DNA from 2 places in the Thermoanaerobacter ethanolicus JW 200 genome. Region 1 is predicted to be linked to the other one. Evidence: riboswitches for the same ligand, from Rfam matches in the RefSeq annotation. Region 1 holds a riboswitch; the other holds the start of a gene.
What was found. A riboswitch is a leader RNA that binds a small molecule or an ion and turns the genes downstream of it on or off. The one in region 1 is predicted to bind lysine.
Positions count from the first base shown of each region.

Region 2: linked by a shared signal. The riboswitch ahead of kal (3-aminobutyryl-CoA ammonia lyase) and the one ahead of lysA (diaminopimelate decarboxylase) in region 1 are both predicted to bind lysine.

Region 1 covers NZ_CP033580.1:2,522,180-2,539,131, reverse strand. The annotation lists gene EB239_RS12690 (hypothetical protein) at 1-626, shown strand, start outside; gene EB239_RS12685 (hypothetical protein) at 638-2,134, shown strand; gene EB239_RS12680 (TIGR01906 family membrane protein) at 2,124-2,825, shown strand; gene EB239_RS12675 (ATP-dependent metallopeptidase FtsH/Yme1/Tma family protein) at 2,840-4,372, opposite strand; gene EB239_RS12670 (acyl-CoA dehydratase activase) at 4,505-5,488, shown strand; gene EB239_RS12665 (peptide ABC transporter substrate-binding protein) at 5,526-7,151, opposite strand; gene EB239_RS12660 (cell division protein FtsA) at 7,354-9,108, shown strand; gene EB239_RS12655 (hypothetical protein) at 9,227-9,733, shown strand; gene EB239_RS12650 (HAD family hydrolase) at 9,816-10,496, shown strand; tRNA gene EB239_RS12645 (tRNA-Arg) at 10,506-10,581, opposite strand; gene EB239_RS12640 (50S ribosomal protein L25/general stress protein Ctc) at 10,699-11,307, shown strand; gene EB239_RS12635 (IS256-like element ISTwi1 family transposase) at 11,548-12,765, opposite strand; gene lysA (diaminopimelate decarboxylase) at 12,892-14,229, opposite strand; lysine riboswitch at 14,353-14,542, opposite strand; gene EB239_RS12625 (hypothetical protein) at 14,675-15,130, shown strand; gene EB239_RS12620 (ABC transporter ATP-binding protein) at 15,365-16,489, shown strand; gene EB239_RS12615 (PucR family transcriptional regulator) at 16,612-16,952, shown strand, end outside.
Region 2 covers NZ_CP033580.1:1,279,683-1,296,634, forward strand. The annotation lists gene pdxT (pyridoxal 5'-phosphate synthase glutaminase subunit PdxT) at 1-242, shown strand, start outside; partial or broken gene ltrA (group II intron reverse transcriptase/maturase) at 684-2,095, shown strand; gene ltrA (group II intron reverse transcriptase/maturase) at 2,595-4,007, shown strand; lysine riboswitch at 4,189-4,367, shown strand; gene kal (3-aminobutyryl-CoA ammonia lyase) at 4,483-4,869, shown strand; gene kce (3-keto-5-aminohexanoate cleavage enzyme) at 4,887-5,723, shown strand; gene kdd (L-erythro-3,5-diaminohexanoate dehydrogenase) at 5,752-6,792, shown strand; gene kamA (lysine 2,3-aminomutase) at 6,827-8,080, shown strand; gene kamB (lysine 5,6-aminomutase reactivase subunit KamB) at 8,073-9,095, shown strand; gene kamC (lysine 5,6-aminomutase reactivase ATPase KamC) at 9,085-10,566, shown strand; gene kamD (lysine 5,6-aminomutase subunit alpha) at 10,570-12,129, shown strand; gene kamE (lysine 5,6-aminomutase subunit beta) at 12,126-12,935, shown strand; gene EB239_RS06345 (amino acid permease) at 12,959-13,687, opposite strand; gene loaP (antiterminator LoaP) at 13,967-14,509, shown strand; gene glmM (phosphoglucosamine mutase) at 14,617-15,984, shown strand; gene galU (UTP--glucose-1-phosphate uridylyltransferase GalU) at 16,077-16,952, shown strand, end outside.

The DNA of each region.
Region 1 (16,952 bases):
AAGTTATTTTTTCCGCACTTCTATTTTCCAAAGGTGAGAGTTATAAAAAAATATTACAGGACTTATCAAATTTAATTGAAGGAGAAAAAGAAAAAATAGAAAAAAATATTGATGGGCAAGAGGGTAGTGATAAACCAGTAAAAATCAACAAAAAACTATTGAAAGAGATTGAAAAATTACAGGAAAAATTGATTCTGCAGGAAAAAAAGAATATAATGGAGATAGAAAGGCTTACTGAAAAAATAAAAGAGCAAGAAGGGGAAATTTTAAGCTATAAAAATAAAATTTCACAGTTAGAAAAGGAAAAAGAAACATTAGAGGAGAGAATAGAAAAAATTGGATTAGAGTTTGAAAAAAGAATGAACAAGATTATTGAAAATGCCTCATCAAAAGAAAGACAAGCCGAAAATTTAAAAATTTCCGTGAATAGATTGCTAGTAGAAATCCAACAGCAAAAGATAGATTTTAACAATGTTTTGCTTGAAATAAAAGAAATTTTGACTAATATAGAAGAGAAAACAAATTTTTTGCTTGCCAACACTGTAGCTCAACTGGCTGTAACTAAGGAAGAACAAGAGTATTCTTTAGTAGAAGACCTGTCGCGAATGTTAAAGATAATTGACTGAGAGGTGTAACAATGCAACAAGATGAAGTAAGAGAATTGCGGGAACAACTCAATAAAATTCCGAAGACACCAAATGAGATTTCTTTGTTGTTAAAAAGAATAATAAAAAAACAAAAAGAAATAGTACAAATAATTAGCATTTTGGAGCTTTTTAATGAGACGGTGTATTTATACCATGTACTATTTAGGAAAAAAAATGTGGCAAATGCTTTGGCGTATTTGGATAAAGAAACACAAAACATTTTGGAGGTTGTTAAGAATATAGCAAATAATACAAAATATTTCAGCCTTATGGAAGAAAAAATGAAAGAAAATGTAGAAAAGACGATTAGAAAATATAAAGAGTATTTTGAAAATGCTATAGATGTTTTGTATGGGTATTATGTAGAATCGAGATATGTTAACGAAGTGGTAAGTGATAGAATAAGAGATTTCTTTTCTGAAGAATTGATAGATGAGGAAGAATTTTACGAAAGTGTTATTAATTTTATAAATGAGGTTGAAGAGGAAAAAGAAGAAAGGATAAAAGAAATAATATCCAGCATTCCTTTTGCTATGTCTAAAAAACGCTTTTATGAATATTTAACAAAGGGATTGGAGAAGGATTATCCAAATTATGAAGCTTTTTTGGAAAATGTAATAGATATAGAGGAAAATTTTTATGGAAAATTAATAGAAGGCTACGGCGAATTTTTCCCTCTTATTGCTAAGAAAATTGAGTACTTACAGTCACTGGATTTTAAAGAAATGACTCGGGAAGAAGTAGACGCGTACTTTAAAAAAAGTGTAGAGTTAATAAAAAGTATTCAAAGTCTAAGAGAGGTTTCTTTTTCTGTTTTAAAAATTATAAATAGACTATTGATAGTATTTTTGTCAGAAAATAAATTTGAAACTTTATTTAAAAAAGAGCCTTTTATTGTGGAGTATATGGATTTTTACAGCAAATTGAATAAAGATTCTTTAGATTACAAAGAAATAGAAAAAAACATCAAAAAATGTGATAATGTAATTTCTAATTGGTATTTTGAATTGTATAGGTATAATCTACTATTGGGAGAAATTGATTATTCTGGTTTAGATATTATGGAAATTATAGATGAGGGTATATTAGGAGACATTGAAACGCTTTCAGAGTACGAAAACTTGTTAAATGATACGAGTGAAGTAGTACTCGAGGGTGGTCAAATAGACGAAGAACCTATAGATATGGCTCTGATAAAAGGCGAAATAAAAAATGTCATTTCTTTAATTGAAGATATTTCAAGAAACATGAAAAATGAGTATAGGAAAGCGAGAATGAAAAGACTTATGGGAATTATTCCTGTACCTCAGAATTTTGAAAAAGAAGTCTTGCATTATATAAAAAACTCCATTGAGCTTGACAATTCACAGAGTAGAAAGTTATCTTTTATGCATACAGTAAAGAAAAAAATAGAACTTTACAATGATTTAAAAAACCAAAAAAATTTTTATGAAGCTATAATAAAAGGTGCAAAGGATGTTATTTAAAATGGTGAGGAAAACTATTGATGCCCTCCTTATTGGCGGGATGATGATTTCACTGCTTTTGGCTGTTTTGCTTAGTAGTTTGCAATATGTGGCTTTTAACGGTAATTTTTATAAAGAGGAATACGAAAAAAATGATGTAATGTCTGTAACTGGAATGAGTATCGATGAACTTATGAAAATAACCAAGATAATGCAGAGATATTTAATGGATAAAGAAGAGACTTTAGATGTAAGTGCAAAAATTAATGGCAGTATGCAGAGAATGTTTAATGATAGAGAATTAGCTCATATGAAAGATGTAAAAGATTTGTTTCAAATGGGTTTTTTAACAAGAAATATATCGATAATAGTTTTTATACTCATTTTTACATACTTTCTTTTTGCAAAATCCTTTTATAAAGCCTTCGATTATCTTTTAAAAGGTACAATATTTATAATAATTCTACTGTTGGCTTTTGCGTTGACGGTGACTTTGAATTTTGATAATTGGTTTACTGGTTTTCACCTTGTATTTTTTGACAATGATTTATGGCAATTAAACGCCGAAACAGATAGACTTATACAAATGTTTCCTTTAGAATTTTTTCAAGATGCTGTGTTTGTAATTTTCAGAAATGCTTTTTTTACTTTTATAGTTATACTTGCTATAGTATATGGGATACTAAAAATGACAAAAAAGCCTGTTTTTTAAATAGGCTTTTTTTGTCATACGCATAAAGTATTTTCTTCTTCCCATAATGCTTCTAATTCTTCTTTTGTAATTGATTCTTTTTCTAAAAGCTTTTCGGCTATCGCAATAACTTTATGTTTATTTTCCAGCAATATTTTTTTGGCAAGTATATAACAGCTATTTATAATTTTGTCAATTTCTTTATCGACAATTTCTGTGGATTTTAACATGTGTAAGTCAAAAACCCTGTTTCCCAATTCACTCATTCCATAATTGCAAACCATCTGATAGGCAATTTTCGTAGCTTCTTTTAAGTCATTTTCGGCTCCTGTTGAAATTTCATTGAATATTATTTCCTCAGAAGCTCTACCTCCTAAAAGCATGGTTATTTTATTTTTCAATTCTGTTTTTGTTAATAAAAAGGCATCGTCTTTAGGAAAGTTCAATACATATCCTAATGCTTCGCCTCGAGGAACGATTGAAATTTTTTCTATAGTATTTACGTTTAAAATTTTTCCAATAAGAGCGTGACCCGCTTCGTGGTACGCAGCAATAGTTTGTTCTTTTTCTAATACAGAAGGATTTTTCTTTTTAAGACCTGCGATTACGCGCTCTAACGCTTCTTCAAACTCTTCTTTTCCAATTTTACTTTTATTTTTCATCACAGCCAGTATTGCTGCTTCGTTGCACATAGTAGCCAGATGTGCGCCTGTCATACCATGAGTTTTTCGAGCTAATTCGGATAAAGATACAGTTTCGTCAAGGGGTTTATTGCGGGTATGTACCTTTAATATTTCCAACCTTGCTTTCATATTAGGTGCTCCAATGTGTATAGTTCTATCGAATCTTCCAGGCCTCAGTAAAGCTTCGTCTAACATGTCAATTCTATTAGTTGCTCCTATGACTATAATCCCTTCGTTGCTATTAAAACCATCCATTTCTACCAACAGTTGATTTAAAGTTTGATCTTTTTCTGAATTGTTATCGGTGTTTCTCTTTGTTCCCACAGCATCTATCTCATCTATAAAAATAATACTGGGAGCGCTTTTTTTTGCTTTTGCGAAAAGAGCTCTTATGCGACTTGCACCTACTCCTACATATTTCTCTACAAATTCTGAACCGGAGGCACTTATAAAAGTAGAATTGGTTTCACCAGCTAATGCCGTAGCCAAAAGAGTTTTTCCTGTACCTGGTGGCCCGTAAAATAATATACCCTTAGGAATTTTCGCTCCCATTTTGTTGTACTTTTCTGTATTTGTCATAAAGTCGATTATAACTTTTAATTCATCGATCACTTCGTCTAAGCCTGCCACATCCTTAAAAGTGATATTGGTTTTTCGATGACTGGCATCTTCATTTGTCTCAGTGATATTGTTATAGTTTACAGGCATGAGCTCCGAAAATTTATTTTTAAATAGTAGGTAGGTTACAACAATTACTGCTGCTGTCAAGATAAAAGAAAGGTTGAGATTTAGATCTGGTTTTACTTCTGAGATAAAAATGTAAATAAAAAGTAAATTTATAAAGATAGAAAGCACCAAAATAACAATGTGTAAATTCTTTTTCATAATTTCTCGCCCCCACTTTTATTCTGAATGTAGTTTTTGCTTATTAATGCAATTTATTCGTTAATTGCAAGAGTATAAAAAATGATTTTAAAGGCAAAAATGTAAAATAAATGAACAATTAGGAGGTTAGATATGAAAGGTTACATGGGGATAGACGTAGGTTCTGTTAGTACTAATATTGCAGTAATTGATGAGAATAATAGAGTAGTAGATTCTGTTTACATAAGAACACAGGGTCAACCTATTAAAGCAGTTCAAAATGCTCTTCGCGAGATAAAAAATAAAATAGGAGATATGGTTATTAAAGGAGTAGGCACCACAGGGAGTGCAAGGCAATTGACTGGCTTAATGGTAGGGGCAGACATTGTCAAAAACGAAATTACTGCTCATGCTGTAGCAGCTTCCAATGTAATAAAGGATGTCAAAACGGTAATTGAAATAGGGGGACAAGACTCAAAGATCATAATTTTAAGAGATGGGGTAGTAGTAGATTTTGCAATGAATACAGTCTGTGCAGCAGGTACCGGTTCTTTTCTTGACCAGCAAGCATACCGGTTAAATATTCCCATCGAACAGTTTGGAGACATAGCCTTGCAATCTAAAAGTCCTGTCAGAATTGCGGGTAGATGTAGTGTTTTTGCAGAATCTGACATGATTCATAAGCAGCAGATGGGATATGCTCTTCCAGACATAATAAGTGGCTTGTGTGATGCCCTTGTTAGAAATTATCTAAATAATGTAGGGAAGGGAAAAGAAATAAAAGAGCCAATAGTGTTTCAAGGTGGTGTTGCCGCTAATAAGGGAATAAAGGCAGCATTTGAAAAGGCATTAGGGATGAAAGTATATGTGCCTGAACATTACGGAGTAATGGGAGCCATCGGGGCAGCAATATTGGCAAAAGAAGCAGTAAAAGAAAAAGGATATACTTCCTTTAAAGGCTTTGAAGTAAGTGACTTTAAATATAGAGCGGTAGGTTTTGAGTGTACTGCTTGCCCAAATCGATGCGAAGTCGTAGAGTTCATACAAGGAGATGAGGTAATTTCAAGATGGGGAGATAAGTGCGGCAGATGGTCTAACAGCACTAGCAAGAAAGTCCATGCAAATACAGCTAGTTAATTAATGGGAGGCAATATAAGCCTCCCAATTTTAAACCTTATTTTTCTATATATGTCCATTTCCAATCATTATCCACGCCAACTGCATGCCTTACAATTCCTTTTACGTAATCCTGCTGTACATAAGCAGTAGCTGAGAAAAACAGTGGAGAAATTGGCATATCTTCCATCAGAATTTCTTCAGCTTTTTTCATGTTTTCCATTCTTATTTCATTATTATTAGTACTTTTTGCTTCTGCAATTAACCTATCATATTCAGGATTTGAGTAAAAAACCCGATTTGGCTCGCCACTCGTTTCAGTGACCCACAGGTCCATAAAAGTCATTGGATCGTTGTAATCGGCTCCCCATCTTGTCAATATTACATCGAATTGTCCTTGTGAGTACATTTGCAATCTTATCTTAAATGGAACATTTTGCAGTTCTACATTTACACCTAGATTTTTTCTCCAAAACTCTTGAATTGCTTGAGATTCTCTTTTAGCTACATCTGTATCATCAGCTAACAGGACTATTTTAGGCAAAGTAGTTATGCCTAATTCTTTCATTCCTTTAGCCAGTAATTCTTTTGCCTGTGCTACATCTTCTTTGAATAAATCTCCAACTTCTTTGCGGAACTCACCATTTTTCCCGGGAATGCCATAAGGTACAAATCCATAAGCAGGTATAGAGCCATCTTTTAAAATATTTTCTGTTAATTGCTTTCTATCGAGGGATAATCCGAAGGCTTTTCTTATATTTGCATTTTTAAACACCGGATTTTTTGTATTAAATGCTAAAAAGTAAGTAAAACCATTAGGATATATTTGAAGTTTGTCCTTATATTTTTCTACATAATCACCTGTAACAGTTATTACATCGTATTGACCTGTATCAAAATTTTGGGCTATAGTATTCATGTCTTTAACCATATCCATATAAATTTCATCTAATTTAACATTGTTTTTGTCCCAGTATTTATCATTTTTTACCAGGACAATATTTTGCTCATGATTCCATTCTTTTAATATGAAAGGACCACTGTATACAAGCGTATCAGGAGTTGTGGCTAATTTATCTCCTACTTTTTCTACAAAGGATTTTTCTAAAGGCAGATATGTTATAAAAGCCGTTAAGCTTAAGAAATAAGGAGTAGGAGCTTCTAAATCTACTTGCAATGTCTTGTCGTCTAATGCTTTTACTCCTACTTCATCAGCACTGACCTCACCAGCATTATATTTTTCTGCATTTTTTATTGGAAACATTATATAGGCATAATCCGATGCTGTTTTAGGATCTAATGCCCTTTTCCAAGAATATTCAAAATCATAGGCTGTTATGGGATTGCCATCGCTCCAATATATATTGTCTTTTAAATAGAAAGTGTAATGTAAACCATCTTCAGATATTTTCCAATCTTTAGCTAAACCTGAACCCTTCTGTGGTATTTCATCGGGGCCAAGCCTTACTAAACCTTCCAATACTGCATTAAGCACTTGAAAAGAAACTCCATCTGTTGAGGTTTGAGGATCTAAGCGAGGTGGCTCTTCACCGAGATTTAACCTTAGAACTTGTTTTTCTTTTGTTGAATTTGCTGTACTTTGCGCTGATTTACCACTGCATCCTGATAAAATAACAGATATAATAAAAATAAAAGTTAACAAAAAGATTACAACTTTTCGCATAAACCGTATTCCCCCATTCGTTTTTTGAAGATATTTTACTGCGAATAAACTTTTTGTGCAAGGGAATTATTTTTAAATTTTATTACAAAATTTTTATAACACTAAAAATGTTAATCTACATTAAACTTATTAAAAGCCCTTCCGAAATAATATGTAAAATTGTATAATAAAATTATAAAGTAATAATTTCGGGGGTTAAATGATGGATAACCGTGATATTATTTTTGCTCTTGACATTGGGACAAGGGTAGTTGTAGGGATAGTTGGAATTGAAAATAATGGGAAATTCCAAGTGCTTGCTGTTGAACAGATGGAACATGAAAGTAGGGCAATGTTTGATGGGCAAGTTCATGATATAGATAAAGTTGCTAATGTTGTTGAAAAAATAAAGAGAAGGCTTGAAGACTCTTTAAATATAAAATTGACAGAAGTATGTATTGCGGCGGCGGGAAGGTCTTTAAAAACTCAATCTGCGAGAGCGGAAAAAAATATTGATGAAGAGCACGAAATAACGGTAGAAGATATAGACAATCTCGAGTTGGAAGCTCTTGAGATTGCACAAAATTCCATTGTTTCTCAATCAGGGGTTACAAAATATCATACCGTCGGTTATACAGTATCCAATTATTACTTAAATAGTTTTCCTATTACCAATTTAAAAGGACATAAAGGCCGTGAAATAGCAGTAGAAATTTTAGCTACTTTTCTTCCTTACGATGTAGTAGAAGGGCTCTATGCTGCAGTAAAAAAAGCTGGGTTGGAAGTTTCATATATCACGTTAGAGCCTATAGCAGCAATAAATGTGGCAATTCCACCTGAAATTCGGATGTTGAATATAGCTCTTGTAGATATAGGAGCAGGTACTTCTGATATTGCTATATCAAAAGAAGGAAACATAATAGCGTATTCTATGGTGCCTTATGCCGGTGATGAAATTACGGAATCAATTGCTACCCATTTCCTCACCGATTTTAATACTGCTGAGAAAATAAAAAAAAGCACAAAAAAAGAAATCAAATTTAAAGACGTGTTAAATATAGAGCACAAAATAACAAAAGAAGAAGTAATGGAAATTATAGCGCCACAAGTTAAAGTTTTGGCGCAAAAGATATGCAACGAAATTATAAAATATAATGGTAAAAGCCCTTCTGCGGTATTTTTAGTCGGTGGCAGTAGTAATCTTCCTAATTTGCCTGAAGAAATAGCATCTATATTGAATTTACCTATAAATAGAGTATCTGTACGAGATATAAAATCAGTAGAAATTTTAGATTACAAAGGGAAGACGTTAAAAGGCCCTGAAAGCATAACTCCAATAGGAATAGCTTACTCTGCAATGATAAATAAGAGAAAGGACTTTATAAAAGTTTCTATTGACAATGAAACAATAAAGATTTTTAACATAAAAAATCCCACGGTAATGGATGCTTTAGTTGCTATAAACTATGACTCTAAAAATTTAATTGTACAAAATGGCAAAGATTTAGTTTTCAATCTTAACGGCCAAAAAATCGTTGTTAAAGGTGAAGAAGGAACACCTCCCAAAATATATGTAAATGATTCATTAGCAAATTTAAAAACTCCTATAAAGGATGGAGACGAAATAACAATTATAAAAGGGCAAAAAGGGCAAGATGCTACAATAACTGCTGGTGAACTACTAAAGCAGCAAAAAGGGAAAATAATTTTTGTAAATGATTCAAAAGTGGACCAAAATTATGTTATAAAAAATGGGGATGAGATAGTTATAAAAGAAGATTTAACAAGTTTTGTTGTAACAGTAAATGGGAAAGAAGTAGTGTTAAAGGGGAAAGAAGAGTATCTGTTTGTAGACGTATTTAATTTTATAGATTTGAAACTGGATAATAACAAAGTGCCAGAAATGAAACTTAATGGAAGGCGTGCCTCCTATACAGATATATTGAAGCCAGGAGATAATATTGAAATTGAAATATAAAAGTAGGTGAAGTCTCCGCTTTTAAAAGGGTGGAGACTTTAATTTTATTCGCTTTTAAATATATAAAGTTGTGGAATTTTGACATTGCTGATATAATTAAGGGAGAGGTGAAAAGAGAATGGATGTATTTATCGAAAGATTAGTCAAAAAACAAAAAACTTCGAAGGATACTCTATTTAGTATTAGTGTTGTAGTAGCTGCATTAATTATTGTGTTTGGCGTGATACCTTTAATACCAATAGTTAGAAATTTCTTGATTTTCTTTTTGCTTTTGTTTGGCTATTTAGCGTATTACTTAATAAGGTCGAGAAACATTGAGTTTGAGTATTCACTTACAAACAGTGATTTGGATGTGGATAAAATAATTGACCAAAAAAGAAGGAAACATGTTGTAAGCGTTGATTGTAGAGATTTTGAAATCATGGCAAGGGTTAATACTGACAAGTTCACAGAAGACATAAAAGCTATTAAAAATCGAATTGAAGCGGTAAGTTCTATGTCTTCTCCTGATGTATATTTTGCAGTTTTTGAAGATAAAGGGATAAAAACTGTTTTGTTTTTTGAGCCAAATGAAAAGATGATAGAGACTATAGGAAGATATATACCAAGAAAACTTTTCAAATAAGTGAAGAGGTAGTTTAAGAATGAAACAAGAGTTAGAACTTTTGGAGATAAATAACTAACAACTTTGCAAGGGGTTGATATAAGTGATTAAAGCAATTATCTTTGACATGGACGGTGTAATTATTGACAGTGAGCCAATACACATTAAATTAGAAGAGGAATTATTCAAAAGTTTAGGAGTAGAGATAAGTGAAGACGAACATTTGACATTTGTAGGGACTTCTTCTTATTACATGTGGAGGAAAATTAAAGAAAGATTTAATCTTTCTCAAAGCGTAGAAGAGCTTGTAGAAGTAGATAGAAAAAGGTATTTAGAGCATGTCTTGAAAACAGGCGAAATAATTCCTATAGAAGGTATAACAGAGACGGTAAAAAAGCTTTTTGAGAAAGAGTATAAATTAGCTGTTGCTTCTTCCTCTCCTATAGATGTGATAGAATTAGTTGTGAAAAAGTTGGGAATTGATAAATGCTTTGAGGTGCTTGTATCTGGAGACTATGTAAAAAATAGCAAACCAGCACCAGATATATTTTTATATACAGCAGACAAATTAAAAGTAAAACCCCATGAGTGTGTTGTAATTGAGGATTCATATAATGGAGTTTATGGTGCTAAAAAAGCAGGGATGAAAGTGATAGGTTTTAAAAATCCTAATTCCGGAAATCAGGACTTATCAGAAGCTGATTTTATTATAAGTTCTTTAGGAGAAGAATTATTAGAAATTATAGATGAATTAAACAATGATGGAAGATGTTGTAAAAACTAATAAAATAAATGGTGCGCCTGACAGGAATCGAACCTGCGACCTCTCGGTCCGGAGCCGAACGCTCTATCCGCTGAGCTACAGGCGCACACTTTACACATAAAAGTTTACTATGAAAAAATTAACCTGTCAAATGGATTTGATATTTATTAAACGTAGTGGTAAAATAATATTTGGAAACAATAAGCAAAAGGAGGAGTGACAGATGCAAGCAATCAGTATCGAAGCTATAAAAAGAGATACTGGTAAAAATGCAGCTCGCCGTTTGAAAAATCAAGGCTATATTCCTGCTATTTTATATGGCAAGGGTATGGCGGAGAGCATTCCTTTGGCAGTGGAATATAACGCGCTTCAAAGGTTGCTACAAAAACATGGAAGGAATGTCCTCCTCAATGTGATTGTGGATGGTTCTACTCATAATGCGGTTATTAAAGAAATTCAAGAAGATACTTTGAAAGGGAAAATAATTCATGTGGATTTCCAAAGAGTGTCAATGTATGAAGAAATTGAAGCTACTGTTCCGTTGAAATTTGAGGGAATAGGCCTTATTGAAAGTAGAGGTGGAATTGTACAGCATCAACTTTGGGAGTTGACAGTGGAAAGCTTACCCGACAAAATTCCTCAAGAAATTGTTGTGGATTTAAGCAATTTAGAGATTGGAGATACACTTTTTGTAAAAGATATACAAGTTCCTGAGGGAGTAAAAGTTGTAGATGACCCTGATGAGATTGTAGTTTCTGTATTGGCACCGAGAGAAAGTGAAGAAGAAGAGGCAGAAGAAGAGGCTACTGAAACAGCAAAAGAAAGTGAATAATAGGGAGTGAAAAATATTTTGTGTATTTAGATTAATTATATCCTCTTTCTCAGCAAGAATCAGTTAACATTTTTATCTGTTCTATCTTTAGTATGACCTTTTTTCTATATCTTATGCATGAAAGTGAATAATTTTGGTTAAAATATTTAATTAGGGATACTGTAAGCTTTTCTCTAGAACCTTTGAAGACCTAGGGATTCAAAAGTTCTAGAGAAAAAAATTTTTTCGGGCTTCGCCCACCTATAGGTATTTTTCAAGTCTTCCAGGATACATTATGATTAATTGGTTTAATACTATATCCCAGTTTTTATACCTCACTGTCCATTTCTTTAATACATTCATTGTTACTAAGTATAGCATTTTTTCTAATGCTTCATCAGATGGAAATATTGTTTTTGATTTTGTAACTTTCCTTAACTGCCTGTGGAATCCTTCAATTATGTTTGTTGTATACATTATTTTCCTTACTTCTTCAGGGAATTTGTAAAATGGACTTAATACATCCCAGTTATTCTCCCAACTCTTTATGGCATAAGGATATAGATTCTGCCATTTGTTTTTTAATTTCTCAAATTCATCCCTTGCTATTTCTTCATTAGCTGCTTGATATACTGCTTTAAAATCTTTACTGAATTCTTTAAGGTGTTTATATGACACATATTTGAAGCAGTTCCTTAATTGATGTATTATACATCTTTGTATCTCTGATTTTGGAAATGCTGCTTGTATTGCTTCTTTTATCCCTGTTAATCCATCTACAGAAAATACTAAAACATCTTCTACTCCTCTGTTCTTTAGCTCATTTAATACTCCAAGCCAGAATCTTGAACTCTCATTTTCTCCAATCCATATCCCTAATACATCTTTTATGCCTTCTATCGTTACCCCTAATACTACATAAGCTGCTCTATTGATAATATGACCGTCTGTTCTTACTTTGTAATGGATGGCATCCATAAATATGAAAGTGTATATCTTTTCTAATGGCCTTGATTGCCATTCTTTTATTTCTGGTACTATTCTTTCGGTTATTTTACTTACCATTTCTGCAGATAATTCTATTCCATACAGGTCTTTTATCTGGTCATGAATATCTCTTGTTGACATCCCTCTTGCATATAGAGCTATTACTTTTTCTTCAATTCCTGATATGTCTCTTTTGTATTTCGGAACTATTTTGGGTTCAAATTCTCCTTGTCTGTCTCTTGGAATATCAATTTCCATCTCACCAAATTGAGTTTTTACCGTCTTTTGAGTATAGCCATTTCTTGAATTTTGAGTATCTTTGTCTTTTTTGTCATATCTTTCGTAGCCAAGTTCTGTTGAAAGTTCTGCTTCAAGTATTTCTTGAATAGTATCTTTAAAAAGGTTTTTTAATGATGTATAAAGGTCTGGAATAGATTGAATATTGTTTTCACTAATGAAATTTCTTAATTGTTCTTTTGTCAATAGTGACATTTTTAAAACCTCCTTCTTGGTTTAGTATATATTCTAATTCTTACCAAGAAAGAGGTTTTTAATCGGTTTACACAAAATTTTTTACAGTCTCGAATAATAAAAAAGAGAGGTTATCCCTCTCTTTTTTTAATAATTAGCGATTTTTCTCTTTTCATTGGTTAGCCTTTCTGGGATTATATCATTTCGGATTAAGTCTTCATAAGTTTCTCGCGCAACGATTATGTCAGCCTGACCATTAGATACGAGTACTGCAGCAGGACGAGGTAACCTGTTATAATTGCTGGCCATCGAATAATTGTAAGCACCTGTACACAGCACTGCTAAAATATCTCCTTCTTCAATTTTAGGTAGGGTAATATCCCAAATTAGCATATCACCTGATTCGCAAAGCTTTCCTGCTATTGATACTTTTTCTGATTTTATATTCTTAGCTTTATTAGCTACAATAGCATCATATTTTGCTCCATATAAAGCGGTACGTATATTATCAGACATTCCTCCATCTACTGCTACGTATTTTCTAACACCTGGTATGTCTTTAATTGCTCCTACTGTGTAAAGAGTAGTTCCAGCATTTCCTATTATAGAACGACCTGGCTCTACAATTATGTTTGGCATTTTTATATTTAAAGCAACGGAATATTCCTTTACTGCTTGCATTATTTCTTGTGCTATTTGTTCGATTGGCTGGGGATCGTCCTCTTCTACATATGCTATTCCAAAACCTCCACCTAAATCTAGTTCCCCTACTTCCCAACCTAAAAATTCTTTTACTAATTTTAAGAAATTCATCATAATTTCTATTTCAGCTTTATAAGATTCTGCATCAAAAATCTGAGAACCGATATGAGAATGTAGACCTACTATATTTACATTTTCCAAAGTTAAAGCATATTCTATGGCTCTCATTGCGTCTCCATTAAAAAGAGGGAAGCCAAATTTTGAATCTATTTGTCCTGTTTTTACATATTGGTGAGTATGAGCTTCTACACCAGGAGATACTCTTATATAAATATTAGGAACTTTATTCATCTTTTTTGCCAAGTCATTTAACATATTTAGTTCAAACCAATTATCTACAATGATTCTCCCAATGTTATTTTCTAATGCCATTATAAGTTCTTCTTTCGATTTATTGTTGCCGTGAAAGTATATTTTTTCAGCAGGGAATCCTGCTTTTAACGCAGTATATAATTCTCCACCAGAAACGACATCAAGACCCAAGTTTTCTTCTTCAATTATTTTGCATATTGCCATTGTCATGAAAGCTTTGCTGGCATAAATCACTTCATTTCCTGGATAATCTTTTTTAAAGCCATTGTAAAATACTCTACAATTTTGTCTTAAGAGCTCTTCATCTATTACATAAAGCGGTGTACCAAACTTTTTTGCAAGAGTTACAGTATCGCAACCACCTATTTCCAAATGACCCTTTGAATTTATTTTCATTGTCCCATGCAACATTCTATCAACCTCATTTACTTTAATAATTTAAATTATGAAACTAAAAAACAAAATAAAATACAGCTAAGTATTACCTCAGCTGCCTATTTTGCACATAGACATGGTAATACCTCCTTCCCCCTATAGCGAGATAGCTCTTCACTGAAGGCTCGGGAAACCTCCAGTGACAGTCCTATACCTATTCGGCATAGGCCCAGCTGCGTAAACTTTAAGGAATTTACGCGCTTCGGCGAGCATCCCTTTCATATACCTTCATCGGCCCTTAAATACCTCTGGTATACTACTCTTGATGACCCGCGCCTCTACCTCACCTTCCAAGAAGATGAGGTATTGTTATTCACTTTTTTTATTATAATATCATTTATGAAAACAGCTGTCAATAGATTTTCAAAAAATTTTTTATTAGATATTAAAAAATGGGTAAACTAAATAAGAGGTGGTATAAATGCCATGGATAATAACTTTCATAGTTTCATGGATTATTTTCTTTTTGTTAGTTGATTGGAGATATATAAAATATACTGTATGGGGAGGCCTATTAGCTTTAAGTTTTCAACTTGTTGTAGATGAAATTGCAATTGGTCTTAATCTTTACGATTTTTCTAATGTTGTTATTAAAATTTTTAATTCAAGTTTATTTTTTACTTTTGGCGCACCTTTTTGCATAGGAGTATTGTATGCACAAACATATCCTAGAAATAATATTTTGCGCTTTATAAATGTGATTGTTTTAACTGTACTATTTTTTGTAATGGAATATTCATTAGTGCATATAGGGGTACTAAAATATCTTCACTGGCATTATTTATATAGTCTAATTATAGACGTGGCAGCACTTTTGGCCTTAGGGAATCTCATCGCTATTTTTAAATTATCCCCGGGGATGAGGAGGGGGAAATAGTGAAACTATATGTTTTTTTGAGTTTGATTGCTATTGATGGGGTATTGGTGTTCTTGTGGTTTAATTTTTTAAATAAAATTCAAAAAAAAGAGGGTTAAAGAAAAAAATACCTACTACTGTAGATATATTGTACAAAAATTTGTGCTAAATATCATATTTATTGACGATAGTAAAGAAGAAGAAATAGTATTATAATAAAAACATCAAACGTTTTCTAATAGGGGGAATCTAAAAATGGCTGATGTTGTACTCAAACATGTTTATAAAATTTATCCAGGCGGTGTTACCGCAGTTAAAGATTTTAATCTAGAAATTCAGGACAAAGAGTTTATAGTATTGGTTGGACCTTCTGGTTGTGGTAAAACTACAACATTGAGAATGATAGCAGGACTTGAGGAAATATCTCAGGGCGAACTTTATATTGATGGCAAACTTGTGAATGACGTGCCACCAAAAGATAGGGATATCGCAATGGTATTCCAAAACTATGCTCTTTATCCTCATATGACAGTGTATGACAATATGGCTTTTGGACTTAAACTTAGAAAGGTTCCAAGAGCGGAAATTGATAGAAAAGTAAAAGAAGCAGCTCGAATTTTAGGATTGGAAGAATATTTAAACAGGAAACCAAAAGCTTTGTCAGGCGGACAAAGACAGAGGGTTGCATTGGGGCGTGCTATTGTCCGCAATCCAAAAGTATTCTTGATGGATGAACCTTTGTCAAACTTAGACGCAAAATTGAGAGTACAAATGAGAACCGAGCTGTCTAAACTGCACGATAGATTACAGACGACTTTCATATATGTTACCCACGACCAAACAGAAGCTATGACAATGGGTACGAGAATAGTAGTTATGAAGGATGGCGTTATTCAGCAAGTAGATAAGCCTCAGACTATTTATGATTATCCAAATAATTTGTTTGTTGCTGGATTTATTGGAAGTCCTCAAATGAACTTTATTGATGCAAGATTAGAAAATAAGAATGGCAAAGTATATGCTACTTTTAAGGGATTCAGCATTTTGGTGCCAGAAGGGATTTTAAAAAGATTAAAAGATCCAAGCTACGTGGGAAAAGAAATTGTGATAGGAATAAGGCCAGAAGATTTGCATGACGAAGAAGTGTTCTTGGAAGCATATCCAGAGGCTGTAGTCGAAGCAAAAGTAGAAGTTACAGAGCTAATGGGTCCAGAGACATTTCTATATTTGGATGTGAATGGTGTTTCATTGACAGCAAGAGTAGATCCAAGAACAAGAGCAAAAGCAGGAGACGTAATTAAAATAGGATTTGATATAAATAAATTGCACATGTTTGACAAAGAAACAGAAATGACAATTTTGAATAGAGTAATAAGCTAAAAGGCGGTTATTCCGCCTTTTATTTTTTGTGTCAAAATACCACATAAATTTACATTTGCCTATTATTTCTTCTAGGAAATAGTGTATAATTATTGTATACTATAAAGTAAGGTGGTATGAAAATGATCGGCTATGACCTTATAAAAAAGGTAGCCTACGATATTCAAAAAAATATTCAAATGCCAATATATATAATAGATAAGTCCGGGAATTTAATTTACGGCGACAAAGATTTTTTTGAAAAAAAAGCAGGATTTTTAAAGATAAATGTAGAATATATTGATGAAAAAGAGATATATGAAGTAGGGGAATTTATATGCTATAACATATTTTACAATGATGTTCTCTTTTTTACTATCGCTTTAGAAGGAAAAGATGAACAATCAAAAAAAGTGCTTTATCTAATTTCTCTAATTTTTGAACAATTATTGCACAAATATGATAGAGAAGAGTTTTTGATAAA
Region 2 (16,952 bases), 1.2 Mb from region 1:
CTTACGGAAGTCAGATTGACAGTTTCAAGACGCGGCTTATGATACCAGCGGTATCTGAAAATGAGATAGAAGCGGTGTTTATAAGAGCGCCGTATATAGAGAGTGTAGGGGATGGTGTTAGGATACTTGCAAAATATGAAGGTAGAATTGTTGCGGCACAGCAGGACAATTTACTTGCTACAGCATTTCATCCAGAACTTACAGATGATTTGAGCTTTTACAAATACTTTTTAGGGCTTTAACTTGTTAAAGCCCTTTTTTACGTGCGCCCGGCATGGGCGATAGCTAGGCGGTGAAAGTCCGCTGTGGGCTTGGTAGTGGGAACCACTAGCCAAGAGCAAGGGTGTCCATCGTGAGGTGGAATCTGAAGGAAGCTTAAGGCAAAATCTCGGTCTGATGAACAAGAACCAGATAAGAGGCTGAATTGGGGTGGATGAGTTTGCGTAACAAAACGAAGTCCAACACTACCCGAATCCCATACAGTAAATCTGGCAGATATATGAGATGAAAGTTATCGTTCTTACCCGGGGAGGTCTCAAGGATAAGTCATGGAAGTAAAATCTGAAGTGACAACCCATGCAGTGATGTATGGCTGAACCTTGAGAAGTCAGCAGAGGTCATAGTACTTATCTAGACATGAATAGATAAGGAAGGACCGAACGTTAGGAGGTTTTGGAAATCTTATGGACTCGAAAGATATGCAGAGACTGCAGACAACTCAACCAAGAGGCTATCCGTTGAATAGAGAAATGGAATTTCAAAAGACAACGGAAGTGCATAGTATATCATCGGCGTCGGAAGATGGAAGAAACGAAGTACAAAGATATACCAGCAAGATGCTTGAAATGATAGTAGAACGAAGGAACATGGAAGCAGCATACAAGCGCGTTGTTGCAAATAAAGGAAGCCATGGAGTCGATGGGATGGAAGTAGATGAACTTCTACCGTATCTCAAAGAAAACTGGGCAACCATAAAACAACAACTGCTGGAGGGGAAATACAAACCACAACCAGTGCGAAGAGTAGAAATTCCCAAACCAGATGGAGGAGTAAGACTACTAGGAATACCTACAGTACTAGACAGACTAATACAACAAGCAATAGCCCAAATACTAAATAAAGTCTACAACCATACATTTTCAGATAGCAGTTATGGATTCAGACCAGGACGCAGTGCAAAAGACGCAATAAAAGCCGCAGAAGCATACATAAATGAAGGATACACATGGGTTGTAGATATGGACTTAGAAAAGTTCTTTGACAGAGTAAACCACGACATAATAATGTCCAAACTAGAAAAGCGGATAGGAGATAAAAGGGTACTAAAGTTAATACGAAGATACCTAGAATCAGGAGTAATGATAAACGGAATCAAAGTATCAACAGAAGAAGGGACACCCCAAGGAGGGCCATTAAGTCCCCTATTAGCAAACATAATGTTGGACGAACTAGACAAAGAACTTGAGAAACGAGGGCATAAATTCTGCCGATATGCAGATGACTGCAACATATATGTAAAAAGCAGGTCTGCAGGAAACAGAGTAATGAAGAGCATAAAGAAATTCATAGAAAGCAAATTAAAACTAAAAGTCAACGAAGCAAAAGTGCTGTAGATAGACCATGGAGAAGAAAATTTCTTGGATTTTCATTCTATACAAAAGAAAACGAAGTAAGAATAAGAATCCATGAAAAATCCATCAAAAGGTTTAAGGAAAAAGTAAGAGAAATAACCAATCGGAACAAGGGAATAAGCATGGAAAACAGAATAAAAAGACTAAATCAAATAACAACAGGATGGGTCAACTATTTTGGATTAGCAGACGCGAAAAGCATAATGAAAACCCTTGACGAATGGATAAGGCGAAGACTAAGGGCATGTATATGGAAACAATGGAAGAAGATAAAAACGAAGCATGATAACTTAGTAAAACTAGGAGTAGAAGAACAAAAAGCCTGGGAATACGCCAATACAAGGAAAGGCTACTGGAGAATATCCAATAGCCCAATCCTAAATAAGACTCTTACAAATAAATACTTTGAAAGCATAGGTTATAAGAGTTTATCCCAAAGATATCTAATTGTACACAATTCCTAATGAACCGCCGTATACCGAACGGTACGTACGGTGGTGTGAGAGGACGCTGAATAAAATAATTATTCAGCTCCTACTCGATGTGCGCCCGGCATGGGCGATAACTAGGCGGTGAAAGTCCGCTGTGGGCTTGGTAGTGGGAACCACTAGCCAAGAGCAAGGGTGTCCATCGTGAGGTGGAATCTGAAGGAAGCTTAAGGCAAAATCTCGGTCTGATGAACAAGAACCAGATAAGAGGCTGAATTGGGATGGATGAGTTTGCGTAACAAAACGAAGTCCAACACTACCCGAATCCCATACAGTAAATCTGGCAGATAGATGAGATGAAAGTTATCGTTCTTACCCGGGGAGGTCTCAAGGATAAGTCATGGAAGTAAAATCTGAAGTGACAACCCATGCAGTGATGTATGGCTGAACCTTGAGAAGTCAGCAGAGGTCATAGTACTTATCTAGACATGAATAGATAAGGAAGGACCGAACGTTAGGAGGTTTTGGAAATCTTATGGACTCGAAAGATATGCAGAGACTGCAGACAACTCAACAAAGAGGCTATCCGTTGAATAGAGAAATGGAATTTCAAAAGACAACGGAAGTGCATAGTATATCATCGGCGTCGGAAGATGGAAGAAACGAGGTACAAAGATATACCGGCAAGATGCTTGAAATGATAGTAGAACGAGGGAACATGAGAGCAGCATACAAGCGCGTTGTTGCAAATAAAGGAAGCCATGGAGTCGATGGGATGGAAGTAGATGAACTTCTACCGTATCTCAAAGAAAACTGGGCAACCATAAAACAACAACTGCTGGAGGGGAAATACAAACCACAACCAGTGCGAAGAGTAGAAATTCCCAAACCAGATGGAGGAGTAAGACTACTAGGAATACCTACAGTACTAGACAGACTAATACAACAAGCAATAGCCCAAATACTGAATAAAGTCTACAACCATACATTTTCTGATAGCAGTTATGGATTCAGACCAGGACGCAGTGCAAAAGACGCAATAAAAGCCGCAGAAGCATACATAAATGAAGGATACACATGGGTTGTAGATATGGACTTAGAAAAGTTCTTTGACAGAGTAAACCACGACATAATAATGTCCAAACTAGAAAAGCGGATAGGAGATAAAAGGGTACTAAAGTTAATACGAAGATACCTAGAATCAGGAGTAATGATAAACGGAATCAAAGTATCAACAGAAGAAGGGACACCCCAAGGAGGACCATTAAGTCCCCTATTAGCAAACATAATGTTGGACGAACTAGACAAAGAACTTGAGAAACGAGGGCATAAATTCTGCCGATATGCAGATGACTGCAACATATATGTAAAAAGCAGGTCTGCAGGAAACAGAGTAATGAAGAGCATAAAGAAGTTCATAGAAAGCAAATTAAAACTAAAAGTCAACGAAGCAAAAAGTGCTGTAGATAGACCATGGAGAAGAAAATTTCTTGGATTTTCATTCTATACAAAAGAAAACGAAGTAAGAATAAGAATCCATGAAAAATCCATCAAAAGGTTTAAGGAAAAAGTAAGAGAAATAACCAATCGGAACAAGGGAATAAGCATGGAAAACAGAATAAAAAGACTAAATCAAATAACAACAGGATGGGTCAACTATTTTGGATTAGCAGACGCGAAAAGCATAATGAAAACCCTTGACGAATGGATAAGGCGAAGACTAAGGGCATGTATATGGAAACAATGGAAGAAGATAAAAACGAAGCATGATAACTTAGTAAAACTAGGAGTAGAAGAACAAAAAGCCTGGGAATACGCCAATACAAGGAAAGGCTACTGGAGAATATCCAATAGCCCAATCCTAAATAAGACTCTTACAAATAAATACTTTGAAAGCATAGGTTATAAGAGTTTATCCCAAAGATATCTAATTGTACACAATTCCTAATGAACCGCCGTATACCGAACGGTACGTACGGTGGTGTGAGAGGACGCTGAATAAAATAATTATTCAGCTCCTACTCGATAAAAATTTTTGATATTGTATTGTCAAAAATTTTTTGGGTGTGATATAATATATTATAGATGATAAGCTTTACATTAATTTTGAAAACTTAATAGCTTTTAATAGCATAAATAGAGGAGCGGGCAAGCAGGTACCTACAGGGTGTTAAGGAGAAGAACCTCCAATACTTGTGGCGAAGGTTTGTCTGCCGAAAGGGTATACTTGTTCTTGAGTATATCCTTGGGGGTGAGAACAAAACTCATCACTGTCATGGGTGATGGCCCATGGAGCGCTATTTATGCAGTGAAAAGATTTTCATTGCATAAATAGCGCTTTTCTTTGTCAAAAAGGCTATTTAGGCACTGAAAATCTTTCAGTGCTTTTATTTTTACAAAGAAAAAGTAAAGGGGGGATTGGTTTGAAGGCAATAATAAGAGTGCGGATGAGTATGCACGATGCCCACTATGGTGGAAATCTTGTTGATGGGGCAAGAATTTTAAACCTTTTTGGGGATGTTGCAACAGAACTTTTGATACGGCATGATGGAGATGAAGGACTTTTTAGAGCCTATGACAATGTTGAATTTCTCGCACCAGTGTATGCAGGAGATTTTATAGAAGCTACAGGTGAAATAGTAGAAGTGGGCAATACTTCGAGGAAAATGGTGTTTGAAGCCAAAAAGGTGATAGCAGCAAGGCCTGACATTAGCGATTCGGCGGCAGAAGTTTTAGATAAACCAATCGTTGTATGTAGAGCCAGTGGTACATGCGTAGTTCCAAAGGATAAGCAAAGGTATAAGAAATAAAGATGGGGGGATAGGCAGTGGAAAAATTGATAATAACTGCTGCCATATGTGGAGCAGAAGTCACAAAAAAACACAATCCAAATGTACCATATACAGTAGAAGAAATTGCAAGAGAAGCGGAATCAGCGTACAACGCAGGGGCAAGCATTATTCATTTGCACGTCCGTTATGATGATGGAACACCTACACAAGACAAAGAGAGATTTAGAGAGTGTATCGAAGCCATAAAGGCGAGATGTCCAGATGTGATAATTCAGCCCTCAACTGGTGGAGCTGTTGGTATGACCAGTGAAGAAAGGCTTCAACCTATTTATTTACAGCCAGAAATGGCATCTTTAGATTGTGGTACTTTAAATTTTGGTGGAGATGAAATATTTGTAAATACTGAAAATATGATAATTGAGTTTACACTTAAAATGAATGAGTTGTCAATAAAGCCTGAACTTGAGGTATTTGACAAAGGTATGATTGATACAGCAATAAGGCTTCACAAAAAAGGATACATAAAAGCGCCTATGCATTTCAATTTTGTGATGGGAGTAAACGGTGGAATATCGGGCGAAATGAGAGACTTCCTGTTTTTAAAAGAAAGTATTCCAGAAGGCAGCACTTTTACTGCAACTGGGATAGGAAGATATGAATTTCCAGTTGCCACAATGGCTATACTGACTGGTGGGCATGTAAGAGTTGGTTTTGAAGATAACGTATACATTTCTAAAGGAGTCCTTGCTAAATCCAATGGAGAATTAGTAGAAAAAGTTGTAAGGATTGCAAGAGAATTAGGAAAGGAAATTGCAACCCCTGATGAGGCAAGAAAGATATTGGGATTAGGGGTAAAATACATGGAGGTTTAATTTTAAAGGAAGGTAGGAGGAGTTATATATGATGGGATGTAAATATGGAACACATCGCGTAATTGAACCAAAAGGGGTTTTGCCACAAGCGGCATACAAGATTTCCAACGATATGGATACAATTTATGATAATGAAATTTTAATAGATGTGATGGCGTTGAATATAGATTCTGCAAGTTTTACACAGCTTAAAGAAGAAGCTGGCGGAGATGTGGAAAAAATCAAGGCAAAAATTTTTCAAATTGTAAATGAAAGGGGAAAAATGCAAAACCCCGTTACAGGCTCTGGGGGAATGCTTATAGGCCGTGTTGAAAAAATAGGAGATGCACTACTCGGCAAGAGGGACTTAAAAATAGGGGATAAGATAGCGACATTAGTTTCTCTTACACTTACTCCTCTTAGAATAGATGAGATTTTATCCGTCAAACTCGATATAGACAGAGTTGAAATAAAGGGCAAAGCAATACTTTTTGAAAGCGGAATTTATGCTAAACTTCCTGATGACATGGAAGAAACATTAGCTTTGGCTGCTTTAGATGTAGCAGGAGCGCCTGCTCAAACTGCAAAACTTGTAAAACCAGGTCAGAGTGTTTTAGTGCTTGGAGCTAATGGGAAGTCAGGAATGCTTTGCTGTTATGAGGCTAAAAAAAGAGTAGGACCGACTGGCAAAGTTATAGGAGTTGTGAGAAGAGAAGAAGCAAAGAAAAAATTAGAGGAATTAGACATTTGCCATGAGATTATAATCGCTGATGCGCAAAAACCAGTGGAGGTTCTAAATAAAACTCTAGAAGCAAACGGAGGAAAAGAAGTAGATATTGCTATAAACTGTGTAAATATCCCAAACACAGAGATGTCCACTATTTTGCCTGTAAGAGATGAAGGAATTGCCTATTTCTTCTCAATGGCGACAAATTTCACAAAAGCAGCTTTAGGTGCAGAAGGCGTAGGAAAAGATATCACGATGATAATAGGAAATGGCTATACAAAAGATCATGCAGAAATCACTCTGCAAGAATTGAGAGAGAATGAAAAGCTGAGGAAAGTTTTTGAAGAAATGTATGCTAAGTGAGGCAGAGGTAAATTAAATGGGGGGATTTTTAAAAATGAGAGTTAATAGGAGATATGAGCTTTTCGGCCATGTGTCGGACGAAGAGTGGAACGATTGGAAGTGGCAAATTAGAAACCGAATAGAGACAGTGGAAGAGCTTAAAAAGTATTTGCCTTTGACACAAGAGGAAGAAGAAGCGATTTCTAAGACTTTGCAGACTTTGAGAATGGCTATAACGCCATATTACCTTTCTTTAATAGATCCAAACGATCCAAATGACCCTATAAGAAAGAGAGCGGTTCCTACTATAAATGAACTTTACAGGGCTTCCGAAGATTTGGTAGATCCACTTAGTGAAGATGTAGATTCACCAGTGCCGGGGCTTACTCACAGATATCCTGATAGGGTGCTGCTTCTTATAACAGACCAATGCTCTATGTATTGCAGACATTGCACGAGGAGAAGATTTGCAGGACAAACTGATGCGCCACTTCCAATGGATAAAATAGAGAGGGCCATCGAGTACATTGCTAAAACTCCGCAAATACGAGATGTACTTATTTCGGGGGGAGATCCACTTACTCTTTCAGATGATAGGTTAGAGAGGATTATAAAAAGGCTAAGAGAGATACCTCATGTAGAGATAATAAGAATAGGTTCCTCAACTCCTGTTGTGCTTCCACAAAGAATAACGCCCGAACTTGTTAATATGCTCAAAAAATATCATCCAATATGGTTAAATACTCATTTTAATCATCCTCACGAAATAACAGAGGATTCTAGGAGGGCCTGCGAAATGCTGGCAGATGCGGGAATTCCTCTTGGAAACCAGACGGTTCTTCTAAGGGGAGTAAATGATTGCGTACATGTCATGAAAAAACTTGTTCATGAATTGGTGAAAATAAGGGTAAGGCCCTATTATATTTACCAATGTGATTTGTCATTAGGGCTTTCCCACTTTAGGACTCCTGTTTCAAAGGGAATTGAAATTATTGAGGCTTTGAGAGGTCATACATCAGGATTTTGCGTTCCTACCTTTGTGGTAGATGCACCAGGCGGAGGAGGGAAAATTCCAGTAGGCCCCAATTATGTAATATCTCAAAGCCATGACAAAGTAGTTCTTAGAAATTATGAAGGAGTTATCACCACATATATAGAGCCACAAAATTATATGCCAGGTCCTTGTGTATGCGATGAGGAAAGACCAGAAGAAATAACCGGTGTTGCGGGTCTTCTCCAGCAAGACAAAATTGCTACAATAGAGCCTCAAGAATTAGAAAGGAAAAAGAGAAGGAGATTAGATGAGTAAAATACTTGAATTGCTGAAGGACTATCGTACTATTTCTATAATAGGTATGGCGAAAAATGTAGGGAAAACCACTGTGCTAAATTATATTTTGAGTAAGGCCAGGGGTAAATATACCCTTGGTCTTACCTCAATAGGAAGAGATGGAGAAGAGTATGACCAAGTAGCTTTTTTCCCCAAACCTCGAATTTACATAGCTAAAGGTAGCTATATAGCGACAGCGAAAGAGGCTTTGCTAAACAGCGATATTACTAAAGAAATAGTTGCAACTACAGGATTTGATACTCCAATGGGAGAAATAGTAATTGCTAAAGCATTAAGCGATGGTTATGTAGATTTAGCAGGACCATCTATAAATAGTGAAATGGCAAAAGTATGTAACCTTCTTTTGAAATTGGGTTGTGATAAAGCTATTATAGATGGAGCCTTAAGTAGAAAAACTCAGGCTTCTCCTTCTGTATCTGAAGCTACAATACTGGCTACAGGAGCAGCTTTGTCCTATGATATGGAGGAGACGATTAGAAAAACAGCTTTTACTGTGAAACTTTTGTCTATAGAGGCAGAAAAAGATAAAGAAATTTTAAAATTGGCGCAAAATATTTTAGATAACTCTCGTTTGGGTTTTATATACAAAGACAAGCGTTATAAAACGATAGAACTACCTACAGCTATAGATTCTTCTAAAGAGATTGTTGAAAATTTAGAAGGGGCCACTCATGTAGTTATAAAGGGAGTGGTCTCTGATAAATTAATTGAAGATGTGATGAGAGGTACAGATAAGTATAAAGGAGTAGCGTTTCTTGCAGAAGACTCTACAAAGCTTTTTTTACAAGAAGAAACATTTTTAAAGTTTCAAAAGGGTGGTGGCATTTTAAAAGTACTAAAACCAGTAAATTTAGTTTGCGTTACTATAAATCCTGTCTCCTCTTTAAATTATCAGTATGACAAAAAGGAGTTTTTAGAGAGATTAAAAAGAGAAATCTCTATCCCTGTATTTGATGTAATGGGTGGTGATTAATATTAAATTTTTGACAGAAAAAGAAAGAGAGCAAATAGGCTTTAACTATATAATGGCTAGATTGCAGGTTATAACTCCTTATGGGAAAGAAGAGATGAAAAATGTAAAACCTTTTAAAAGAGAGGAAAAAGAAAAAGTTATAAAAGAGTATGACTATATTGAATTAATGAGAGGGAGTTTAGAAAAGGACAAAGAGTTGTTTTATAAAATTTTAAAAATACTTTTTAAGATAAAAGATATAAGAAATAGTGTAAAAAAGTGTAAAACTGGCGAAATTTTAGATGAAGTGGAGCTATACGAAATAAAAATATTTTGCCTTTTGAGTGAAGAACTGCGCACTTTTATAGAAAGATTAAAGGTTGACATAGAAGATATAAAGCTAAAATCAGTAAAACCTATTTTAGATTTACTTGACCCTCAAAAAAAGAGGATTGCTACTTTTCACATTTATGATGAATATTCACAAAGGCTTAAAGAAATAAGAGAGAAAAAAAGGGAAATTGAAAGACAAATATTTTTAGAGACAGAAAAGGAAAAAATCGAAAAGTTAAAGGAAAAAAGATTAGAGATAGTGGTTTTAGAGCAACAGGAAGAGTTAGAAGTTAAAAAGAGGATTTCTAAAGAGTTGTTTAGCTACATCAGTATATTAGAAGCTAATATAAAAGCTATAGGTCGTTTTGACTTTTTGATGGCAAAAACTAAATTGTCAATGGAATATGGAGGAATAAAACCCAAGATAAATGAAGACTTAGAGATTAACTTTACGAATGTAATAAATCCTCAGGTTTCAGACATTTTAAAGGCTCAAGGCAAAAAATTTACTCCAATAAGTTTAAAGATAAAAAATGGAACTACTGTTATAACAGGTGCCAACATGGGAGGAAAAACTGTAGCATTAAAAACTATCACTCTTAATCTTTTATTAGGCATAATGGGGTTTTTTGTATTTGCTGAGGAAGCTTCCTTTCCTATTGTAGATTTTATACATTTTGTTTCTGAGGATTTACAGTCTGTATCAAGAGGATTAAGTAGTTTTGGAGCGGAAGTTATTAAATTAAAAGAAATAATAGAGGATGTAAAAAAAGGGAGTGGGTTTATTGCATTGGATGAGATAGCGAGGGGAACAAATCCAGAAGAGGGATTGTACATTGTAAAAGCTATTTCAAAGTATTTGAATAGTTTTCCTTCTATAACCCTATTAGCCACCCATTATGACGGTGTAGTAGAGGAAAATATGATTCATTATCAAGTAGTGGGGCTGAAAAATGTTGACTTTGAAATGCTAAAACAAAAAATTAGCATGAATAGAAGCAATTCGATAGAAATTCTTCAAGAATATATGGATTACAATTTGGAAAGGGTAGATTCTTTCTATGAAGTTCCAAAAGATGCTTTGAACATTTGTAGAATATTGGGCTTAGAAGAAGAAGTTATAAAACTTGCAGAAAAGTACTATGAGAAGGAGGAGTGATATATGAAAAGCAAGCTCAATTTAAATTGGGATATAGTCAATAAGGCGAGAGAGTGCGCAAGAAATATTGCAGAAGATACACAAAAATTTATTGATGCCCATACTACTGTTGCAATTGAAAGAACAGTATGTAGGCTTTTAGGAATAGATGGAGTAGATGAGATGGGAGTTCCTCTTCCTAATGTTGTGGTTGACAACATAAAAAATGGAGGGGGACTTTCACTTGGAGCAGCTTTCTATATAGGTAATGCTATGCTTTATACAGGACTTACTCCTCAACAGATAGCTGAAAAAGTGGGTAGAAATGAGCTTGACCTTACTAAAATGCCGATGGCAGATTTGTTTGATATAAAATTAGCTGTTCAAGAGGTTGCGGTAAAAACTGTTGAAAAGATAAAAGAAAATAGAAGGAAAAGAGAAGAACTTTTGAAAAAATACGGTAAGAAAGAAGGTCCACTTCTCTATTTGATTGTGGCAACGGGTAATATCTATGAAGATATTGTGCAGGCACAGGCTGCTGCAAGGCAGGGAGCAGACGTAATTGCGGTAATTAGGACTACAGGACAAAGCCTTTTAGATTATGTACCTTATGGAGCAACTACTGAAGGATTTGGAGGTACTTACGCTACACAAGAGAATTTCCGCCTTATGAGAAAAGCGCTTGATGAGGTTTCTGAAGAGGTAGGGAGGTATATAAGGCTTTGCAATTATTGTTCTGGCCTTTGTATGCCTGAAATTGCGGCTATGGGGGCTTTAGAGAGATTAGATGTTATGCTAAACGATGCATTGTATGGGATTCTTTTTAGAGATATAAATATGAAGAGAACTCTTGTAGACCAATATTTTTCAAGAATTATAAATGGTTTTGCAGGAATTATTATAAACACTGGAGAAGACAATTATTTGACAACTTCTGATGCTTATGAAGAGGCTCACACAGTTTTAGCTTCCCAGCTTATAAATGAACAATTTGCTCTTTTAGCAGGAATTCCTGAAGAGCAGATAGGATTGGGGCACGCTTTTGAAATGAATCCTGACCTTAAAAATGGATTTTTATACGAACTTGCGCAAGCGCAAATGGCAAGAGAGATATTCCCTAAAGCTCCTTTAAAATACATGCCACCTACAAAGTACATGACAGGGAATATTTTTAAAGGGCATGTGCAAGACGCTTTATTTAATATTGTGACTATAATGACAAAGCAAAAGATTCACCTTTTGGGTATGCTTACAGAAGCTATACACACGCCTTTTATGTCTGATAGGGCTTTGTCTATTGAGAGTGCAAAGTATATATTCAACAATATGGCAGATATAGCAGATGAGATATACTTTAAAGAAGGTGGAATAATCCAACAGAGGGCTAATGAAGTTCTTATTAAGGCTTATGAGCTATTGAGGGAAATTGAAAAGGAAGGACTCTTTAGAACATTAGAGCAAGGTAAGTTTGCAGGAATTAAAAGGTCAATGAATGGAGGAAGAGGTTTAGAGGGAGTTGTAGAGAAAGACCCAAACTATTTTAATCCTTTCATAGACCTTATGCTAAGAGGTGATAGACAATGAGCAGTGGGCTTTACTCTACAGAGCGGAAAGATTACGATAAAACCCTTGATTTGACCAAAGTTAAACCCTATGGAGATACGATGAATGATGGAAAAGTTCAATTAAGCTTTACTTTACCTGTACCAGATGGAGAAAAAGCAGTGGAGGCGGCTAAGCAACTAGCAAAGAAGATGGGACTGGAAAATCCAATGGTGGTATATCATACACCTTTGGACAAAGATTTTACCTTCTTCATAATATACGGAAGCCTTATTCACACTGTAGACTATACTTCTATACATGTAGAGACTATAGATATCAAAACTATGACAATTGAAGAAGTCAATGAACACATCAAAGAGCACATAAAGAGGAAAATTGTGGTAGTTGGTGCCACAACAGGAACAGATGCCCACACCGTCGGACTGGATGCCATTATGAATATGAAGGGATATGCAGGTCATTATGGGCTTGAGAGGTATGAGATGATAGAAGCCCATAATCTTGGGAGCCAAGTTCCCAACGAGGAATTTGTTAAAAAGGCGATAGAACTCAAAGCAGATGCGCTTTTGATTTCTCAAACAGTTACACAAAAGGACATTCACATAAAAAATTTGACTCATCTTGTAGAGCTTCTTGAAGCAGAGGGAATAAGAGATAAGGTGTTATTAATATGTGGCGGCCCTAGAATAACTCATGAACTTGCAAAGGAATTGGGGTATGATGCAGGTTTTGGACCAGGTAAATATGCTGATGATGTGGCGACGTTTATAGTAACTGAAATGGTCAAAAGAGGAATAAAAGGTTTAAGAGATATACAAAAGTAGGAGGCTGTTTTTTGCAGCCTCCCTTATTTTTGTGTATTTAGCATGCTATGGTATCTGCCATAAGCAAAATATATTATCAAGCCTACTAACATCCATATTCCAAACCTTGCCCATGTAACCCAAGGTAGACTTGCCATAAGGTATAAGCTGAAAGCCATTGTAAGAGGTGCTACTACCCAAACAAAAGGAACTCTGAATTTCCTTTCAACATTAGGCATTTTAACTCTTAAGACTAATATTCCTATTGATACAATTACAAATACAGACAGAGTACCTATATTGCAAAGCTCAATAATTATATCAAGTGGCAAAAATCCAGCAATAATAGCTGCTACTACACTTGTAATTATAGTGTTGATATGAGGTGTTCTATATTTGGGATGAACATGGGAGAAAACTTCTGGTAAAAGTCCATCTCTTGCCATAACCATAAATATTCTTATTTGACCGTAAAGAGTTACAAGGAGTGTGGATATCATACCTACGGCAGCACCAGTAGCTACTAATGCAGAACCCCAGTTAATTCCAATGCTCATTAATGCACCTGGGAGAGCATTATCCGGAATAATCTGTTTATAAGGTACCATACCTACTAAAACGACGGCAACTGAAATATAAAGTGCTAATATTACAATCATTGCCATTACAAGTCCTAACGGTACATTTCGAGTTGGATCTTTTGTTTCTTCCGCTGCGGTAGATACGGCATCAAACCCTATATATGCAAAGAATATAATAGCTGCAGCAGACATTATGCCTTTCCAATATAACTTAAACTTATGCTTTCACCTTGATGGATTTACTACTCCTGCAGGATTGCCACTAAATTCTTTACTTGTAAAAGCGTCAACAATAAAAATTTGCATAAAAAGTTCCCCTTTAAACGTTAATTTGTTTCGAATAATTATAATATAGCACAATAGCTGAGTTTTTCAAGTTTCCATACGTATACTCATTTATATAAGATTTGGAAATTATATGTTGAATTTTGTAAAAATAATTGCTAAAATTATAAAATGGGGTGTAGAAAAATGAAAAAATGGTATGTTATTTTTACTCGAAGTGGATATGAAAACAAAGTTAGAGATATTATTGAGAGTTGCTTTAAACAAGAGGAAGTGAAATTGCTTATTCCGAAAAGAAAAATTATAGAGAGAGAAAAAGGACAACCAGTGGAAAGAATTAGACTTTTGTTTCCTGGATATGTTTTTGTAAATGCCGAGATGAGCGATGATTTATATTATAAAATGTCTGATGTTTTGAAAAGAGGTATTTTTCTGAAAGAAGGGAAAAGGCCTGCTTTTGTAAAAGAAGAAGAGATGAAAATAATTTTGTCTCTTACTAAAAATTCTGATTTAATAGATTTGTCAAAAGGTATAATGGAAGGAGAAAGAGTAAAGATAATTGAAGGACCATTGAAAGGGTATGAGGGGCTTATTAAGAAAATAGACAAAAGGAAAAAGAGAGCAAAAGTTATGCTTAGTATAGCGGGGGAACTGAAAAGTGTAGATTTAGCTATTGAAGTAATTGAAAATGTATCTGAGCAGCACAGGAGTCTGGTTTACGCTTGTTGATATATTTGCGGAAAGTCAAGAAACAATTTTGTGAAGATTGTGTATTGAGGATTTTCAGTATTATCTATATAATTAAATTGTATGACATAAAAAGGAGGTTGAGACAAATGAAGTTGAATGAAAACATGTTTAGGATGTATGATATTAGAGGGGTGTGGGGTGAAGATTTAACTGCTGAGACCGCAGAAATAATAGGAAAGGCTTTTGGTACATATGTGAGACAAAAAGGAATTAAGGATGTGCTGGTAGGCAGAGATAATAGATTATCATCAAGGCCTATACGAGATGCTTTGATTAAAGGACTTACTTCTACAGGCTGTGATGTATTAGATGTAGGGGTTTTGACGACTCCAGCTTTTTACTATTCTAATGTCCTGTACAATTATCAAGCAGGGATGATGATTACTGCAAGCCACAATCCGCCACAATTTAATGGTTTCAAAGTTATGGTAGGACCTTCTACTATTTATGGCGATGAACTTAAAAAACTATACTATATAGCAGAAAAAGGCGAATTTGAAAAAGGTACAGGGAATGTGAAGTATGCTTATCCTATTAATTCGTATATTAACATGATAAAAGAAAAGGTTAAATTAGGCGACAGAAAGCTTAAAGTTGTTGTAGATTGTGGGAATGGCACAGGTTCATATTTTTATCCTGATGTTATATATAACTTAGGTTGTGAAGTATATCCTCTCTATTGTGAATCTGATCCTACATTTCCAAACCATTTCCCAGATCCAGTAAAAGAAGAAAATTTAAAAGATTTAATTGAAGAAGTAAAAAGAGTGAAGGCTGATTTGGGTATAGCTTTTGATGGTGACGGTGATAGAATTGGCGTTGTGGATGATAAGGGGAATATAATTTGGGGAGATATGTTGATGATTCTTTATTGGAGAGAAATAATGAAAAAACATCCCGGTGCCGATGCCATTGTAGAAGTGAAATGTTCTCAGGCATTAGTAGAAGAAATTGAGAGATTGGGAGGCAAACCTATCTTTTTCAAAACAGGCCATTCCCTTATAAAAGCAAAAATGAAAGAATTAGGTGCTGTATTTACAGGAGAAATGTCTGGTCATATGTTTTTTGCAGATGAGTACTATGGATTTGATGATGCGGCATATGCTGCTGCAAGGCTTTTACGAATACTTTCTAATACAGATAAATCTTTGTCTGAGCTTTTAGCTGATGTTCCTAAATATCCTGCAACACCTGAAATAAGGCTAGAATGTGACGATGAGAAAAAATTTGATGTGGTAAAAGGTGTAACTGAGTACTTTAAAGAAAAAGGATACGACATTATAGATGTTGATGGCGCAAGAGTGTTGTTTGACGAAGGATGGGGACTGGTTAGAGCTTCTAACACAGGACCAGAGCTTATTGTGAGATGTGAGGCAAAGACAAAAGAAAAACTAGAAGAGATTAAAAAAGAGCTTTCAGAAGCTTTAGCTAAATTTGGCGTAGTGTCACTCTGAGCCGAAGCGTAGCGAAGGGTCTGTGAAGAATCCATTAATAATAGATTATCATTCTGGTATAAAAGGAATGTTATATAGAGGAGGAAAAAATGGTGAAGATAAAAAAGGCGATAATTCCGGCTGCAGGACTTGGTACAAGGTTTTTACCTGCTACCAAGGCCCAGCCTAAAGAAATGCTTCCAATTGTGGACAAGCCCACTATTCAGTACATAGTTGAAGAAGCGATACAGTCGGGGATAGAGGACATTCTTATAATAACTGGCAGAAATAAAAGAGCAATAGAAGACCATTTTGATAAATCTGTGGAGTTGGAGCTGGAGTTAAAAAAGAAAAAGAAGGAAAGCCTTTTACACCTTGTAGAAGATATTAGCAATATGGTAAATATTCACTATATAAGGCAAAAGGAACCAAAAGGTTTAGGACATGCTATATACTGTGCGAGAGCATTTGTGGGCAATGAACCCTTTGCTGTTCTTTTAGGGGATGACATAGTAGATGCGGAAGTCCCTGTTTTAAAGCAGATGATAGAACAATACGAAAGGTACAACTGTTCTATTATTGGGGTACAAGAAGTGCCGTATGAGGATGTAGATAAATATGGTATTGTTGATTCTACACCTATTGAGGACAGATTGTATAAGGTGAATAATCTCGTAGAAAAGCCTAAAAAAGAAGAAGCTCCATCAAATATAGCTATTCTGGGAAGATATATAATAACGCCAAGAATATTTGAAATATTAGAAAACACGCCACCAGGAACAGGTGGGGAGATACAGCTTACAGATGCTTTAAAAACTCTTTTAAATTATGAAGCAATTTACGCCTATAATTTTATTGGCAAGAGATATGATGTAGGAGATAAATTAGGTTACCTTATGGCAACTGTTGAGTATGCTCTGAAAAGAGAGGACTTAAGGGAACCTTTTAAGAGGTATTTATTAGACGTTACGAGAAGCTTAGATCCTGTG